DNA from 3 places in the Streptomyces sp. NPDC020731 genome. Region 2 is predicted to be linked to each of the others. Evidence: riboswitches for the same ligand, from Rfam matches in the RefSeq annotation. Region 2 holds a riboswitch; each other region holds the start of a gene.
The links. A riboswitch is a leader RNA that binds a small molecule or an ion and turns the genes downstream of it on or off. The one in region 2 is predicted to bind cobalamin.
Positions count from the first base shown of each region.

Region 1: another riboswitch for cobalamin. It lies ahead of ACH4VX_RS07320 (cobalamin biosynthesis protein); the one in region 2 lies ahead of ACH4VX_RS18820 (FecCD family ABC transporter permease).
Region 3: another riboswitch for cobalamin. It lies ahead of ACH4VX_RS01695 (prenyltransferase/squalene oxidase repeat-containing protein); the one in region 2 lies ahead of ACH4VX_RS18820 (FecCD family ABC transporter permease).

Region 1 covers NZ_JBIRTN010000004.1:60,002-64,721, reverse strand. Annotated here, with positions in the region: gene ACH4VX_RS07325 (cobyric acid synthase) at 1-580, opposite strand, end outside; gene ACH4VX_RS07320 (cobalamin biosynthesis protein) at 577-1,518, opposite strand; cobalamin riboswitch at 1,640-1,778, opposite strand; gene ACH4VX_RS07315 (hypothetical protein) at 1,933-2,154, opposite strand; gene ACH4VX_RS07310 (anion permease) at 2,195-3,439, opposite strand; gene ACH4VX_RS07305 (class II aldolase/adducin family protein) at 3,588-4,295, shown strand; gene ACH4VX_RS07300 (alpha/beta hydrolase) at 4,499-4,720, shown strand, end outside.
Region 2 covers NZ_JBIRTN010000011.1:107,870-112,589, forward strand. Annotated here, with positions in the region: gene ACH4VX_RS18810 (ABC transporter substrate-binding protein) at 1-697, opposite strand, end outside; gene ACH4VX_RS18815 (ABC transporter ATP-binding protein) at 739-1,512, opposite strand; gene ACH4VX_RS18820 (FecCD family ABC transporter permease) at 1,512-2,615, opposite strand; cobalamin riboswitch at 2,716-2,857, opposite strand; gene ACH4VX_RS18825 (hypothetical protein) at 3,436-3,774, shown strand; gene ACH4VX_RS18830 (transporter) at 3,771-4,720, shown strand, end outside.
Region 3 covers NZ_JBIRTN010000001.1:369,880-374,599, forward strand. Annotated here, with positions in the region: gene ACH4VX_RS01690 (SCO2322 family protein) at 1-4, opposite strand, end outside; gene ACH4VX_RS01695 (prenyltransferase/squalene oxidase repeat-containing protein) at 1-1,224, opposite strand; cobalamin riboswitch at 1,331-1,469, opposite strand; gene ACH4VX_RS01700 (endo-1,4-beta-xylanase) at 1,572-2,984, opposite strand; gene ACH4VX_RS01705 (TetR family transcriptional regulator) at 3,212-3,907, opposite strand; gene ACH4VX_RS01710 (glycosyltransferase family 4 protein) at 4,114-4,720, shown strand, end outside.

The DNA of each region.
Region 1 (4,720 bases), on a different contig from region 2:
CGGCGACGAGCTCCTGGTCCTCGGGGGAGAGCAGCGCGACGGTGCCGAAGAAGGACGCGAAGACACCGCCCCGGTCGATGTCGCCGACCACCAGGACCGGCAGCCCGGCGCCCCGGGCGATCCCCATGTTCACGATGTCGGTGCGCCGCAGATTGATCTCGGCCGGGCTGCCGGCCCCCTCACAGATCACCGCGTCATACGTGCCCCGCAACTGCTCCAGACAGTCCAGCACCGTGCCCAGCAGCCGCTGCTGCCGCCCGCCGTGGTACCCGCGCGCGCTCAGCTCGCCGACCGGCTTGCCCAGCAGCACCACCTGGCTGGACCGCTCGCCGCCCGGCTTGAGCAGCACCGGGTTCATCAGCGCCGTCGGCTCGACGCGGCAGGCCTGGGCCTGCATGGCCTGCGCCCGCCCGATCTCCGCACCCTCCCGCGTCACGAACGAGTTCAGCGACATGTTCTGCGCCTTGAACGGCGCGACCTTGACGCCCTGCCGCACCAGCCACCGGCAGATCCCGGCGGTCACCACGCTCTTGCCGGCGTCCGAGGTGGTCCCGGCGACCAGCAGCCCTCCACCGCTCACGATGCACGTCCCTTCATGACGCTCCGCGCGGCGGCACCGACCCCGAGCGCGAGCCAGCCGACCCGCCGTGAGAGCCGTACCGCCCGGTCGATGTCGGCCACGGCGACGGCGCGCCCGCCGCCGTTGAGGACGGGCCGGTGCTCGACCCGCCCGCCGTAGGAGAGGGTCCCGCCGAGCCGTACGCCGAGCGCGCCCGCGAAGGACGCCTCGACCGGCCCGGCGTTGGGGCTCGGATGCCCGGCCGCGTCCGCGCGCCACGCCCGCGCGGCCCCGCGCGGGTCCGGTCCCGCGAGCGCGGCGAGTACGGCGGTCAGCCGCGCCCCGGGCCACCCGGCGACGTCGTCGAGGCGGGCGGAGGCCCAGCCGTAGCGGCGGTGGCGGGGGGACTTGTGGCCGACCATCGCGTCCAGCGTGTTGACGGCCCGGAACCCGAGGAGGCCCGGCACCCCGGCGACGGCGCCCCACACCAGGGCGCCCACCACGGCGTCGGAGGTGTTCTCGGCGACGGACTCGACCACCGCGCGGGCGATCCCGTCGGCGTCCAGCGCCTGCGGGTCCCGGCCGCACAGGTGCGGCAGCCGTGCCCGGGCCGCCTCGACGTCCCCGGCCTCCAGCGCCCGTCCGACGGCGCGGGCCTCACGGGCCAGCGAGGTCCCGCCGACGACGGCCCAGGTGGCGACACCGGTCAGGGCGGCGGAGGCGGCGGGGGAGGAGCGTACACAGCGGGAGGCGAGGCTTCCCAGGGCGACGGCCGAGCCGACGCACACGGCGGTGTGCACCGCGCCCCGGCCCCGGTCGTCCCGCCACAGCACCCGTTCCACGGCAGCCGCGGCCCGCCCGAAAGCGGCGACCGGATGCCCCCGGCGGGGATCGCCGAGCAGCAGGTCGCCGAGGAGGCCGGCGGCGGCGCCGTACGCGAACACGCGATCGGCACCCATGGGTTCAGCCGGTGACGGATCCGGAGGGAGCGGCCCCGGAACGGGGTGGGGTGTCGCTGGTCGACCTCGGCAGGCAGCCGCGCATGGCGTTATGTCCTCACTCAGGGTGTCCACGCCCTGGTTCGACGAGACCGGCGGTGAGAGTTCCTGGCTCCCGGGGTGTTCACCCCGGTGACAGTGGCGGGACCGCGCCGGAATCGCACCGGCTTCCTCTCCTGCCGCCGTAGTGGCTGAGGCAGTCCACCACGGCCCCGGAAGGGCCGTCAACTTGCCGTTGACCTGCGAGGCTGAAGTGTGCTGAGGCCCACAGGGGGACTCCGGTGGGTGAACCGCGAGCGGGGGCGCGCACAGGCGAGCGGGCGGTGCGGGTGCCGAGGCTCCCGCACCGCCCGTCCGTATGGGCGTGGCCCGTGATCAGGCCATGATCAGATAGATGCCGTACCCCACCGCCGCCACGCACGCCGCGAAGCAGGCGTAGGCGCCGGTGACCGCCAGGGCCGCGGACTGGCCCTGCGCGGCGGCCCGCTCGCGGTGGGACAGGCCGTTGATGCCGAGGGTGAACAGGCCCACCAGGGCCACGGTGACCACGAGGCTGACGCCGAAGACGGAACCGAGGGCCGCCCAGTCGATCTTCATGGTGCTCTTCTTCCTTCGTACCGGGGCTACCGGGTCGCGGTCAGACGGTGGTCGGGGCCGCCGGGTCGGCGAGGGCCGGCGCCGGGATGGTGGCCGAGAGCTCCTCGGTCACGGTGCCCGTGGGAGGCGGGGTGACCGCGGCCATGGCCGCGGTGACCACACCGGCCGGCTCCTCGTCGGCGGCATCGGTGCCGTTGACGTTGGTGTGGTCGACGACCTCGCGCCGGGACAGCTTCCAGATCGCGGCACTGGAGGCGATCAGGAAGACGGCCACGAGGGCGGTGCCCCAGTCGCCGAAGCCGCAGACCCACTCGGCGAGCGCCGCGACCAGGGCCGCCGCCGGCAGCGTCAGACCCCAGGCGATGAACATCCGGGTGGCCGTCGACCAGCGGACGACACCGCCCTTGCGGCCCAGGCCCGCGCCCATCACGGAACCGGAAACGGAATGCGTGGTGGAGAGGGAGAAGCCGAGGTGCGAGGAGGCCAGGATGACCGTCGCGGCGCTGGTCTGGGCGGCGAAACCCTGCTGCGGCTGGAGATCGGTCAGGCCCTTGCCCATGGTGCGGATGATGCGCCAGCCGCCGAGGTAGGTGCCGAGCGCGATGGCGAGGCCCGCGGAGAGGATGACCCACAGCGGCGGGTCGGAGTCGGGGGTGACGGCACCGCCGGCGACCAGGGCGAGGGTGATGATGCCCATCGTCTTCTGGGCGTCGTTGGTGCCGTGGGCCAGGGAGACCAGGCCGGCGGAGGCGATCTGTCCGGCGCGGTAGCCCTTCTCGGAGGCCTTGCCGTCGGCCTTCCTGCCCAGGCGGTAGGTCAGCCGGGTGGCGAACATCGCGGCGACGCCGGCCACCAGCGGGGCGGCGATCGCGGGGAGCAGGACCTTGGTGACGAGGACGTCGCCGTGGACCGCGCCGAGACCGGCGGAGGCGACGGCGGCGCCGATCAGGCCGCCCATGAGGGCGTGCGAGGAACTGGACGGCAGACCGACCAGCCAGGTCAGGAGGTTCCAGAGGATCGCGCCGACCAACGCGGCGAAGATGACCTCGGGACGGATGCCGGCCTCGTCGACGAGGCCCTTGGAGATCGTGTTGGCGACCTCCACCGAGAGAAAGGCGCCCACAAGGTTCAGCACGGCGGACATGGCCACCGCGACCTTGGGTTTGAGTGCACCGGTCGAAATGGTCGTTGCCATCGCGTTCGCGGTGTCGTGGAAACCGTTCGTGAAATCGAACGCGAGTGCGGTTACCACCACAATCGCGAGGATCAGCGAGAAGCTTTCCATTTACCCAGGCAATCGTTCGAGGTCATTGGCTGGTCGAACGTAAGTAACCAGGATGAACGGAAGATGAACTGGAACGGGCATCGTGGTGACCGTAAGAGGGGGTGGAGGCTCCGCCGGATGGAGTGAGGCCGCCTGGCAGGATCACGGCATGACTGAGCAGCGGTGGGACGGGCGGGGGGCGCGGGGCAGGCGCGTGCGCGAGGAGGAGGCGCACGCCTGGGCGGAACTGGTCGGGACCGCGCGCCGGACCGTCGCCGACGGGCTCGTCGTCGGCACCTCCGGCAACGTCTCGGTGCGGGTCGGCGGGACCGTCCTGGTCACGCCGTCGGGAGTACCGTACGACCGGCTGACGCCGGACGACGTGACGGGCGTCGACCTCACCGGCCGGCAGGTCCTCGGCTCGCTCGTCCCCACCAGCGAGCTGCCCATGCATCTGGCCGTGTACCGGACGACCGGGGCGCGCGCCGTCGTGCACACGCACGCGGTGCACGCGACGGCCGTCTCCACGCTCGTCGACGAGCTGCCGCTGATCCACTACATGGCGGCGGCGCTCGGCGGGCCCGTCCGGGTCGCCCGCTACGCGACGTACGGCACGGACGAACTGGCCGAGAACATGCTCCGCGCCCTCGACGGCCGCACCGGCTGCCTCCTGCGGAACCACGGCACCGTCACCCACGGCACGACCCTCACCCGGGCCTACGACCGCACGGCCCAGCTGGAATGGATGTGCCGCCTCTGGCTGACCGCGTCCTCGGTCCCCGGCCTGTCCCCGCACCTGCTGACCCCGGAACAACTGACGGAGGCGGGCGAACGCCTGCGGGGGTACGGGCAACACGCCGGCCCGTCCGGTGATTGAGGGCGAGGTCCGTTCGGGGCCGGAAGGGGGTCCGGGGGCGCAGGCCCCAGGGGCGGGAGGGGGAGGGGCGGCGGGGGCGAGAACCCCACCCCGGCGACCCCACGCCCGCGTGACCGCGCCCCACGGACGGGAGATGTGCGGGCGCAGGCCGGCTGTGCCGTGTCCGCTGGCCGGGTACACGTTCCGACATGACACTGGAGAACGTGCGCACTGCCAGAGCGACGGCCGCTGCCGTCACCGCCGTGATAGGGGCCGGCGCCGCCGCGGTGGCCGTCGGCCGGTTCGCCAGCGACGCCGCGCTCAGGACGCCCCCGGGCGGGCCCCTGCCCACCGAACCCGGACTCACCGTCCACGCCACCGCCGCCGGCCAGGTCGCCCTCACCAGGGATCTCGCCACGCTGCGGCCCGGACGTCACGGTCTCGCC
Region 2 (4,720 bases):
TGAACGGCTTGTCCTCCCCGCTGTCGTAGAGGAACACCCGCGGCCGGTCGGCGCCCTTCGGAGCCTTCGCCTGTGCGTCGGCCACCTGCTCGCGGAACTCGGTGACGAGGGTTTCGGCCCTGTCCTCGACGTCGAACACCCTGCCCAGGTTCCGCAGGTCCGTGTACAGCGCGTCGAGCGGCGCCATCACGCCGCGGGCCTTGCCCTGTCCGTTGCGGCACGACTCGCTGAGCAGGTACGAGTCGATGCCGACGCGTCGCAGCGCGGCGGGCGTGAAGCCCTCGCCCTCGTTGAAGCCGTAGTTCCAGCCCGCGAAGACCAGGTCGGCACGGGCGTCCAGGACCAGTTCCTTGTTGATCCGGTCCTTCGAGAGCCACGTGGTCCTCCGGTAGCCGTCCTTCCACGGCACCGTCGTGAGGTCGCCCTTGTCGTCGGGCATGACGTATCCGGCCATGTGCTCCTCCAGGCCGAGGGCGAACATGATCTCGGTGATGCCGACGTCGTTGGTGACCACGCGCCGCGGGGCCCTGTCGAAGGTCTTCTTCTCGCCGCAGTTCTCGACCGTGACCGGATAGTGGCTGCCGGACGCGCGGGCGCCGTCCCCCTTCCCCTCCTCCGGGGAGACGTCCGCACCGCAGCCGGTGACGGCGCAGGCCAGGACGAGAGCGAGGGCGGCGGGGCGTACGGGGCGGGGCATGGTGACGGTGACTCCTTCGAGGACGGACCGGGGTGGACGGACTACCGGGAGGGAAGACGGTCGAAGAGCAGTTGGACCGCGCCCGTCTCCGGGTGGGGGACACGGTGCGCCCGGACGCCGAAGACGTCGGCCAGCAGGGCGGGGGTGAGAACGTCGTGGGGGGCGCCGGAAGCGACGATCCGGCCGCCGTCGATGACGTGCAGGACGTCGCAGTGGAGCGCGGCGAGGTTGAGGTCGTGCAGCGCGGTGAGCACGGTCAGCCCACTGGTCCGCACCAGGGACAGGACCTCCAGCTGCTGCGCGATGTCCAGGTGGTTGGTGGGCTCGTCCAGCACCAGGACCTGTGGTTGTTGTGCGAGCGCGCGGGCGATCAGGACCCGTTGTCTCTCACCGCCGGAGAGTGTGAGGAAGCCCCGGTCGGCCAGATGGCCGGCACCGACTCCTTCCAGCGCGGCGGCACACGTACGCCGGTCCTCGTCGGTCTCCCGGGCCACCGCCCCCTGGTGCGGCAGTCTGCCCATAGCCACGACCTCGGCCACCGTGAAGTCGAACTCCGCGACCGCTTCCTGCGGAAGAGCGGCGAGCCGACGCGCGCTGTCGCGCGTGTTCATGGCCAGCAGGTCGTCGCCGCCGAGACGTACCGCACCGGCCGTGGGACGCAGGGCCCGGTAGACGCACCGCAACAGGGTGGACTTACCACTGCCGTTGGGCCCGACGAGCCCCACGACCTGTCCGCTGCCCGCCCGCAGCGAGGCGTCCCGCACCACCCGCACCCCGGAGATCTCCACGGTCACCGTGTCGATGTCGACCTGCATCACACGCCTCCGAAGGTGTAGGTACGGCGGCGCATGAGCAGGACGAAGCACGGCACACCGATCGCCGCCGTCAGTACGCCCAGCGGCAGTTCGGCCGGGGCGAGCACCACGCGCGACAGGATGTCGACCCAGATCAGCAGCACGGCACCGGCCGGCGGGGCCACCGCCAGCAGCCGGCGGTGGTCCGCCCCGACCAGCATCCGGGCGGCGTGCGGCACCATCAGGCCCACGAAGCCGATCGCCCCGCTCACCGCGACCACCGCCCCGGTGACGGCGGCGGTCGTCAGGAAGAGTTCCCTGCGCAGCCGCCCGGGGTCCACACCCAGCGCGGCGGCGGTCTCGTCGCCCATCGCGAGGGCGTTCAGGCGCCGGGCCGACCAGCCGAGGTGGACGAGGCCGCCGAGCACCGCGCCCGCGGCGATCGGTACGGAGGACCAACTCGCACCACCCAGACTGCCGAGCAGCCACATCACCGCGGACCGGGCCGCTTCGCCGTGCTCGGCGGCGAACACCATGAACGTGGTCACGGCCGAGAAGCCGTAGTACATCGCGGTGCCGGTCAGCACGAGCCGGAGCGGCGTCAGCCCTCGCGGGGTCCGGGCGATCGCGTACACCAGCGTCATGGCCGCGAGCGCGGAGAGGAACGCCGCCGTGGACAGCGCCCAGACACCGAGCGCGCCGAAGGCGCCGAAGATGAGCACGGCGTTGGCTCCGACGGCCGCGCCGGAGGAGATACCGAGGACGAACGGGTCCGCGAGCGCGTTGCGGACCATGGCCTGGACGGCGACGCCCACGGCCGCCAGACCGGCGCCGACGACCGCGGCCAGCACGGCGCGCGGGAAGCGCAGTTCCCACACGATGGTGTAGGAGGAGACCTCGTCCGGGGCTATGGACCCGCCGGTCAGCCCCGCCCAGAGGTAGTACAGCGCCTCGCTCCACGAGAGTCCCGATGCCCCGATGCCCGCCCCGCAGGCCAGGGAGACGGGGAGCGCGACGCACAGGCCGGTCACGAGCAGGGGCAACGGGACGCGCCGGGGCGGTGGGGGCCCGCTGCTCGTGGTGCGCTGCGGTACGGCGGGTACGGGGTCGCGGAGCGTGGCCACCGGCGGATCTCTTTCGCCTCGGGCCGTGCGCCTGCGTGATCGAAGGAGCGGGCCCGGGCGCCGGGCGCCGTGCACAGCACCTCTCGCAGTCCACGGCGATCGACAGGAGCTTCACCACCGCGGGTGATCGGGCTCACGGAACCCTGTACGGGATTCCGCCTACCGTTGCGGGTCAGCGCCGGACTTCGACCGGACTTCCCCCACGAGGCACTTGCAGCTTAGCGCCAGTCCCGCGCCTCCACTCCACGGGGAAGGCGCGGGGGACGCGCCGGCACCGCGGCCCGGCCCTCGTCGCGGGATCGTCGCAGCCCTGCTTGCCGAGTCGCACGGCGCGACCGCTCTCCCGGCACGCTCTGGACGGCACCGCCCTCGGGCCGGTGGGAGAGGTGGTCGAGAAGCTCCTCGAGGCGGGTCACCGTCTGCTCGGCCGTGGCTCGCGGTACCACGACCCCGCAGGGCGAGCACGCCGGTCACCAGCGGCGTGACCACGTCCCTCGCCTCGGGCGAAGTGCCCTGTGTGTCATGTGTCGACGGCCCACGGCGGCGGGCGTTCGCGCAGGCGGGGCACGCCCGGACGGCCGTGGTCCAGGTGCTCGTGACGTGATCGGTCCATCATCACGTGGTCGAGCCCGCCCGGCCACCCGGCTTCCGGTCACGTAGTGCCCGCTCACCGTCCGCACGGCTCCGGATTGGGCGGAGGAACAGATCTGCGCCCGGGGCGGGCAGGTGTGCGCATGTGTCTGATTGACTCCGCGCCCACCCCCACACCCGTACTCGCACCCCTCCCGGGTGCCGGACCGACGTGAGCGGAGCCGCCCCCATGTCCTTCGGACCGCAGCCCTGGCACGGGCCGCCGCACCATGACGAGCCCGCGGCCGGCGCACGGCCGCCGGTGGAGCACGAGCGAGGTGACGCCCAGGAGGCGGCGCGACTGGCCGTCGGGCTGCGGCTCGGCCTCCGGATCGCCGTCGTCTGGCTGCTCTACGTGCTGCCCGCCGCCCTCGTACCGGCCGCGTACGGCACACGGATCGCCGGGCCGGTGAGCCTCGGCGTGATCCTGGCCGTGGTCCCCTTCGCCGTCGGTGTGCACGCGCTGGTGGTGTACGGGCGGCGGGTCGACCGGCTCGAACAGCGGCCGGGCGCCCGGAGGTGGTCGTGACCACGCTGCTCGATCCCTCGTCCCGGTCCCTCGTCTTCGCCGTGTTCTCGGTGTTCGTCGTGGTCTGCCTGATGCTGTGCGTCGTCACCGGCGCCGACGAGGACGACCGGGCTCTCGTACGGTCCGACAGCCGCCGGCTGCGCTCCTGGCAGCAGGGCATCGCGATGGGCGGCGACACCACCACGGTCGCGACGGTCACCGTACTGGTGGGCATGGTCGCCACGTCCGGCTTCGACGGTCTCGGCGTCATGCTGGGCAGTCTGATCGGGGTCCTGCTGCTCCTCGTGCTGATCGTCGAGCCGCTGCGCGGGCACGCCTCGCTGACGGCCGCGGACATGCTGGACGCGCGCGGCAGCGGCGGACCCGCCGTACGCGTCTCGTGGGGCGTGGTGACCCTGCTCGTCTGCTTCCCGCTGCTGGTCGTGCAGTTGGTGGTGGTCGGCAACGTCGCCGCGGCGCTTCTCGGTCAGCCCGGGATGCGCGGCGGCTGCATCGTCGTCATCGGCTGCGTGATGACGGCGCTGGCCGTCAGCGGCGGGATCCGCGGCACGGGCGTGGTGATGATCGCGAAGTCGGCGATCGCCCTGCCGGTCCTGTTGGTCGCCGCCGTGCTGGTGCTCGACCGCTTCGGCTGGGACCCCGGGCGGCTGCTCGACGCCGCCGCGGGCGGCTCGATGAGGGGCGAGGCCTATCTGCGTCCGGGCGGCTACACCGGTGAGGGGTGGGTGGGTGCCGTGAACCGGATCGGGCAGACCCTCGGCATGTCGATGGCCACACTGGCGATGCCCGCCGTGCTGATGCGTGCCATCTCGACGAAGAGCCCGCGCGGCGCCCGGACCGTCGGCCGCTGGATGCTCGGCGAACTCACCCTGCTGTACGGCGCGCTCGCCGTCGTCGGCGTCGGCGCGGCGGCCCTCGTCGGCGAGGTGCTGCGCGAGGCCGGTCC
Region 3 (4,720 bases), on a different contig from region 2:
TCACGGCTGCTGCCGCTTCGTACGGCCGCTGATCAGGAAGCCGATGCCGATGCCGGCGACCAGGCAGACACCGACGAACCACCAGACACTGAGGCCGGAGTCCGACTCGGCCTTGTCGTTCTTCTCGTCGCTCTTCGCCTCGGTCGTCTTCTCCGGGGCGGCCGGACCCGTCGCGCCCAGCTGCTTCACCAGGTCCGCGCCGCCGAAGTCGCGCGGGTCGGCGCCGGTCGCGTGGGCGGCGAAGATCAACTGGGCGTAGGCGGCGGGGCCGCTCTGTGCCGCCCAGTCGGCGGCGTTCTTCTCCAGCCAGGTCAGGGACTTCCCGGCCTGCTCGCCGGCGCCCTGCGCGGCGAGCGCGACCACCGCGTCGGCGGTGTTGCCGTAGTCGGGCTGGTCCTCGGCGCCGGCGAGGGCGGAGGTGAGGTGGCCGTCCTCGGCGAGGGCGTCCGTGAGGTACGCGGCACCGTTGGCGGCGGCCTGCCCGGGGTCGCCTGCCTTCTCGCACGACGCTTCCCCGGTACCGTCCTCGCCGGGCTCGACGACCAGGCCCGCACCGAGCGAGCCGAGCACGCCCGCCGCCGTCGCGTCCGCGTTGGCGACCAGCTCGCCCTTCTTGTCAGGCTGGAAGGCGAAGGCGCCCGCGCCGTCGCCCTCGCAGGGGAGCGCCAGCTTCAGCAGGGCGTCGTAGGGGGACCTGCCGTCCTTCTTCACCTCGGCCGGCTTCTCACCGGCGGCCGCGAGGGCGCCGATGACGACGGAGGTGGAGTTGGTGTCGCTGGCGCCGCCCGCCGTGTAGCCCCAGCCGCCGTCCTTGTTCTGCGCGGACTTCAGCCAGTCGACGGCCTTCTTCGTGACGTCGTCGTGTCCGCCGAGCGCGGCGAGGGCCTGGACGGCGGCGGAGGTCTGGTTGGTGTCGACCATCGTCTTCGCGTCGCACGCCTTGGTGGTGTCGGCGCGGTACGGGGCGAAGGAGCCGTCGGCACACTGCTGCCCGGTGAGCCAGTCGACGGCCGCCTTCGACGGCTCGACGCCGGCCGTGTGCTGCGCGAGCAGGGCGAGCGACTGGCGCCAGACGCCGTCGTACTGCGGGTCGCTGTCGCCGTACAGGGCGGAGGGGAGCGCCGTGGACGGCGCCGGGGACGGGGTGGCGTCGGCGGCGGCCGGAGTGGCAGCGCCGATCACGGCGACGGCGGCCAGGACCGCTGCGCTGCGGCGAACATTCATGATCGGCGGGTGCCTTCCCTGCGGAGGGCCGGGCAGCGCGGGACACCCCGGCGGCTCGGCTCCGTATGCCTCGACGGTGCCGTGCCCGGCGGAGCGCCGGGCACGTGAGCCGGTCACGAACCGTGCGGGGCAGTCCGGCTCACCGCCTCGGGGGCGGCTTACGGTTGCGGGTCAGCGCCGGAATTGCACCGGCTTCCCCCCGTACGGTGTGATGACGACGCCGACACTCTACCCGCCCGTAGGGAAGGGGCCGGGGGGTGGCTTCGGTGAGCGGGGTCACGTCGGCCGGGAGACGCGCACCGCACCCGCACCCCCGGCAAGGGGAGTACGGGTGCGGGTGGGCCGGGTCAGGAAGCCGTGCAGGCGCCGACCTGCGGCGGGGGCGAGGCGCCGCCGCTCACGGTGAAGCCGAAACTGGTCGAGGCTCCGGCCGCGAGCGGGCCGTTCCAACTGGGGCGCACCGTCATGACGTTGCCGCTGCTGTCCCAGGTGGGTGAGCCGTTCCAGACGGAGAGGACCTTCTGCGGGGACGTCATGGTGACGTTCACGCTCCAGCCGGTGATCGGCGAGCTGCCGGCCGTGATCGTCACCTTGCCGTTGTACCCGCTGCCCCACTGCTCCGCCGTGGTGTAGGTGGCGGTGCAGCCCGCGCCGGGGGTGCCCGGGTCGTCGGGGTCGTCCGGGTCGTCGGGGTCGGTGGTGCCACCCAGGGCGCTCAGGGCCGCGTCGTAGGCGGGCTTCTTGTTGTAGTTGTCGTCGAACAGCAGGGGGGTGCCGCTCGACCGCCACGAGTACTTGTCCGGGATGCCCCACACCGTGATGCCGGTGCATCGCGTCACCGCGAGGCAGGCCCGTACGACGTTGCCGTAGTCGGTGGCCTGGGCCTGGCCCGAGCCCTCGATGTCCAGCTCGGTGATCTGCACGTCGACCCCGAGGTCGGCGAAGCGCTGGAGGTTGGCCCGGTAGTCGGCGGGGACGGGGGAGTTGGGGTTGAAGTGGGACTGGAAGCCGACGCAGTCGATCGGCACACCGCGGGACTTGAAGTCCTTGACCATGGCGTAGACCGCGTTGCTCTTCGCGTTGACGCCGTCGGTGTTGTAGTCGTTGTAGCAGAGCTTGGCGTTCGGGTCGGTCGCGCGGGCCGTGCGGAAGGCCTCCTCGATGAAGCCGTTGCCGAGCTTGTCCTGGAAGGGCGAGCTGCGCCGGGCGCCGCTGCTTCCGTCCTGGAACGCCTCGTTGACCACGTCCCAGGAGTGGATCTCGCCCTTGTAGTGGGTCATGACCTGGGTGATGTGGTTGTTCATGGCCGACCGGAGGTCGGTCGCGCCCAGTCCGGAGACCCAGCTCGGCAGCTGGGAGTGCCAGACCAGGGTGTGGCCGCGGACGTCCATGCCCTGACTCCGGGCGTGGTTCACGATCTGGTCGGCGCGGCTGAAGCTGAAGGAGCCGCGGCTCGGCTCGACGGCGTCCCACTTCATCTCGTTCTCGGGTGTCACCGAGTTGAACTCGCGGTCGAGCGTGGCGGCGTACTGCGCCTCGCCGAGGTGGTTCGCGGCGACGGCGGCACCGAAGTAGCGGCCCTTCTCGGTCGCCGCCGCGCCCAGGGTGTCGGCGGCGTGGGCGGTGGTCTGGGGGAGTGCGGCGAGCGCGGTGACGGTGAGCAGGGCGGTGGTGGTGGCGCCGAGGGCGGCGCGCAGTCGGCCGCGTGCGGGGCCGTCGCCTCCGGCTCTCGTTCTCGTTCGCTTTTCGATCATGCGCATGTCATCCCTTCTCCGGTGGGTCCCGTGCTGCGGGTGGGCGGGATTGCTGCTGTACGGTCGAACGAAAGTTTCGGACTCGGCTCCGAATTTCTGCGGAGACGATACGGGTCGCCGGAGAGGTGGTCAATCATTCGCACACGAGGAAGTCATCGACGCGTGAGGGTCCGTACAGGGGGAGCCCGCTACCAGCATTAACGGAAAAGCGGCGAAAGTTTCGACAGTGGCCGTCAGTGATCGTCGGTGCTCTTCGGGGCCGTCAGGTCCATCAGGCGGCACACCGTCTCTATGTCGACCTTGACCTGGGCGATGGAGGCACGGCCCGAGAGCCAGGTGATCAGGGTCGAGTGCCAGGTGTGCTCGATGACCCGGACGGCCGAGAGCTGCTCGGGCGTGGGATCGGTGAGCTCCATGGCGTCCAGGATGATCCTCGTGGTCTGCCGGGAGACCTGGTCGACCTCCGGGCTCACGCTGCGGTCCGCGAACGTCAGGGCGCGCACCATCGCGTCGGCCAGGTGCGGCTCCCGCTGGAGCGCGCGGAAGGCCCGCATCAGGGTCTCCGCGACCCGCTCGGCCGGGGTCGCACCGGCCGGCGGCTTCTTCCGCAGCGTGCCGTGCAGGGTCTCCAGCTGATCCTGCATGGTCGCGACCAGGAGATGGATCTTGGACGGGAAGTAGCGGTACAGCGTGCCGAGCGCCACCTGTGAGGACTCCGCGACCTCGCGCATCTGCACCGCGTCGAATCCTCCCCGGCCGGCCAGCTGCGCGCACGCCCGCAGGATGCGGCGCCGGCGCGCCTCCTGGCGCTCGGTGAGCGGCGAGGCCGGGGTGGGCCGCGCGGTGCCGGCTCCCGTCGCCGCCGCCTTGCCCGCCCCGTCCGTCGTGGCTGCCCTGGCCGCCTTGCCCCTGTTGGCTTCCGTAGGCATGGGTCCCGTCCGTGACAGTCGGTGAGGGTGAATGATCAGACAGCATGGCATGCCGTCCGCCGTGGCGTGAATCACCTGATCCACTGCTGCCGACACCCCTACCTGCCGGTAGATTCAGACCCTCCGAACGATCAACTCTGAAACTTGTTCTAGATTAGCGTCCCGGCGTAATCTCGCGGGACAGTGCAGGGAGAAGGGGGCCCAGAGTGACCGCTGAGGCCAGTCAGGCCGGGCTCTCGCAGGGTCCCGCATCCGACGGCTTGCGACCGCTCCGCATCGCACTCCTCACCTATAAGGGAAACCCGTTCTGCGGTGGGCAGGGCGTCTACGTACGCCACCTCTCCCGCGAACTCGCCCGCCTCGGGCACCGCGTCGAGGTCATCGGCGCCCAGCCCTACCCCGTGCTCGACGTCCTCGACGAGGGCCACGACGGGCCGAGCCTCACCGAACTGCCCAGCCTCGACCTCTACCGCCAGCCGGACCCCTTCCGCACCCCGAAGCGCGACGAGTACCGGGACTGGATCGACGCGTTCGAGGTCGGCACCATGTGGACCGGCGGCTTCCCCGAGCCGCTGACGTTCTCCCTGCGCGCCCGCCGCCACCTGCGGGCCCGGCGCGGCGACTTCGACGTCGTCCACGACAACCAGACCCTCGGCTACGGTCTGCTCGGCGACGTCGGCGCCCCCCTGGTGACCACGATCCACCACCCCATCACCGTCGACCGGCGCCTGGAACTGGACGCGGCCGAGAACTGGCAGCGGCGGTACTCGGTGCGCCGCTGGTACGCCTTCACGCGGATGCAGAAGCGGGTGG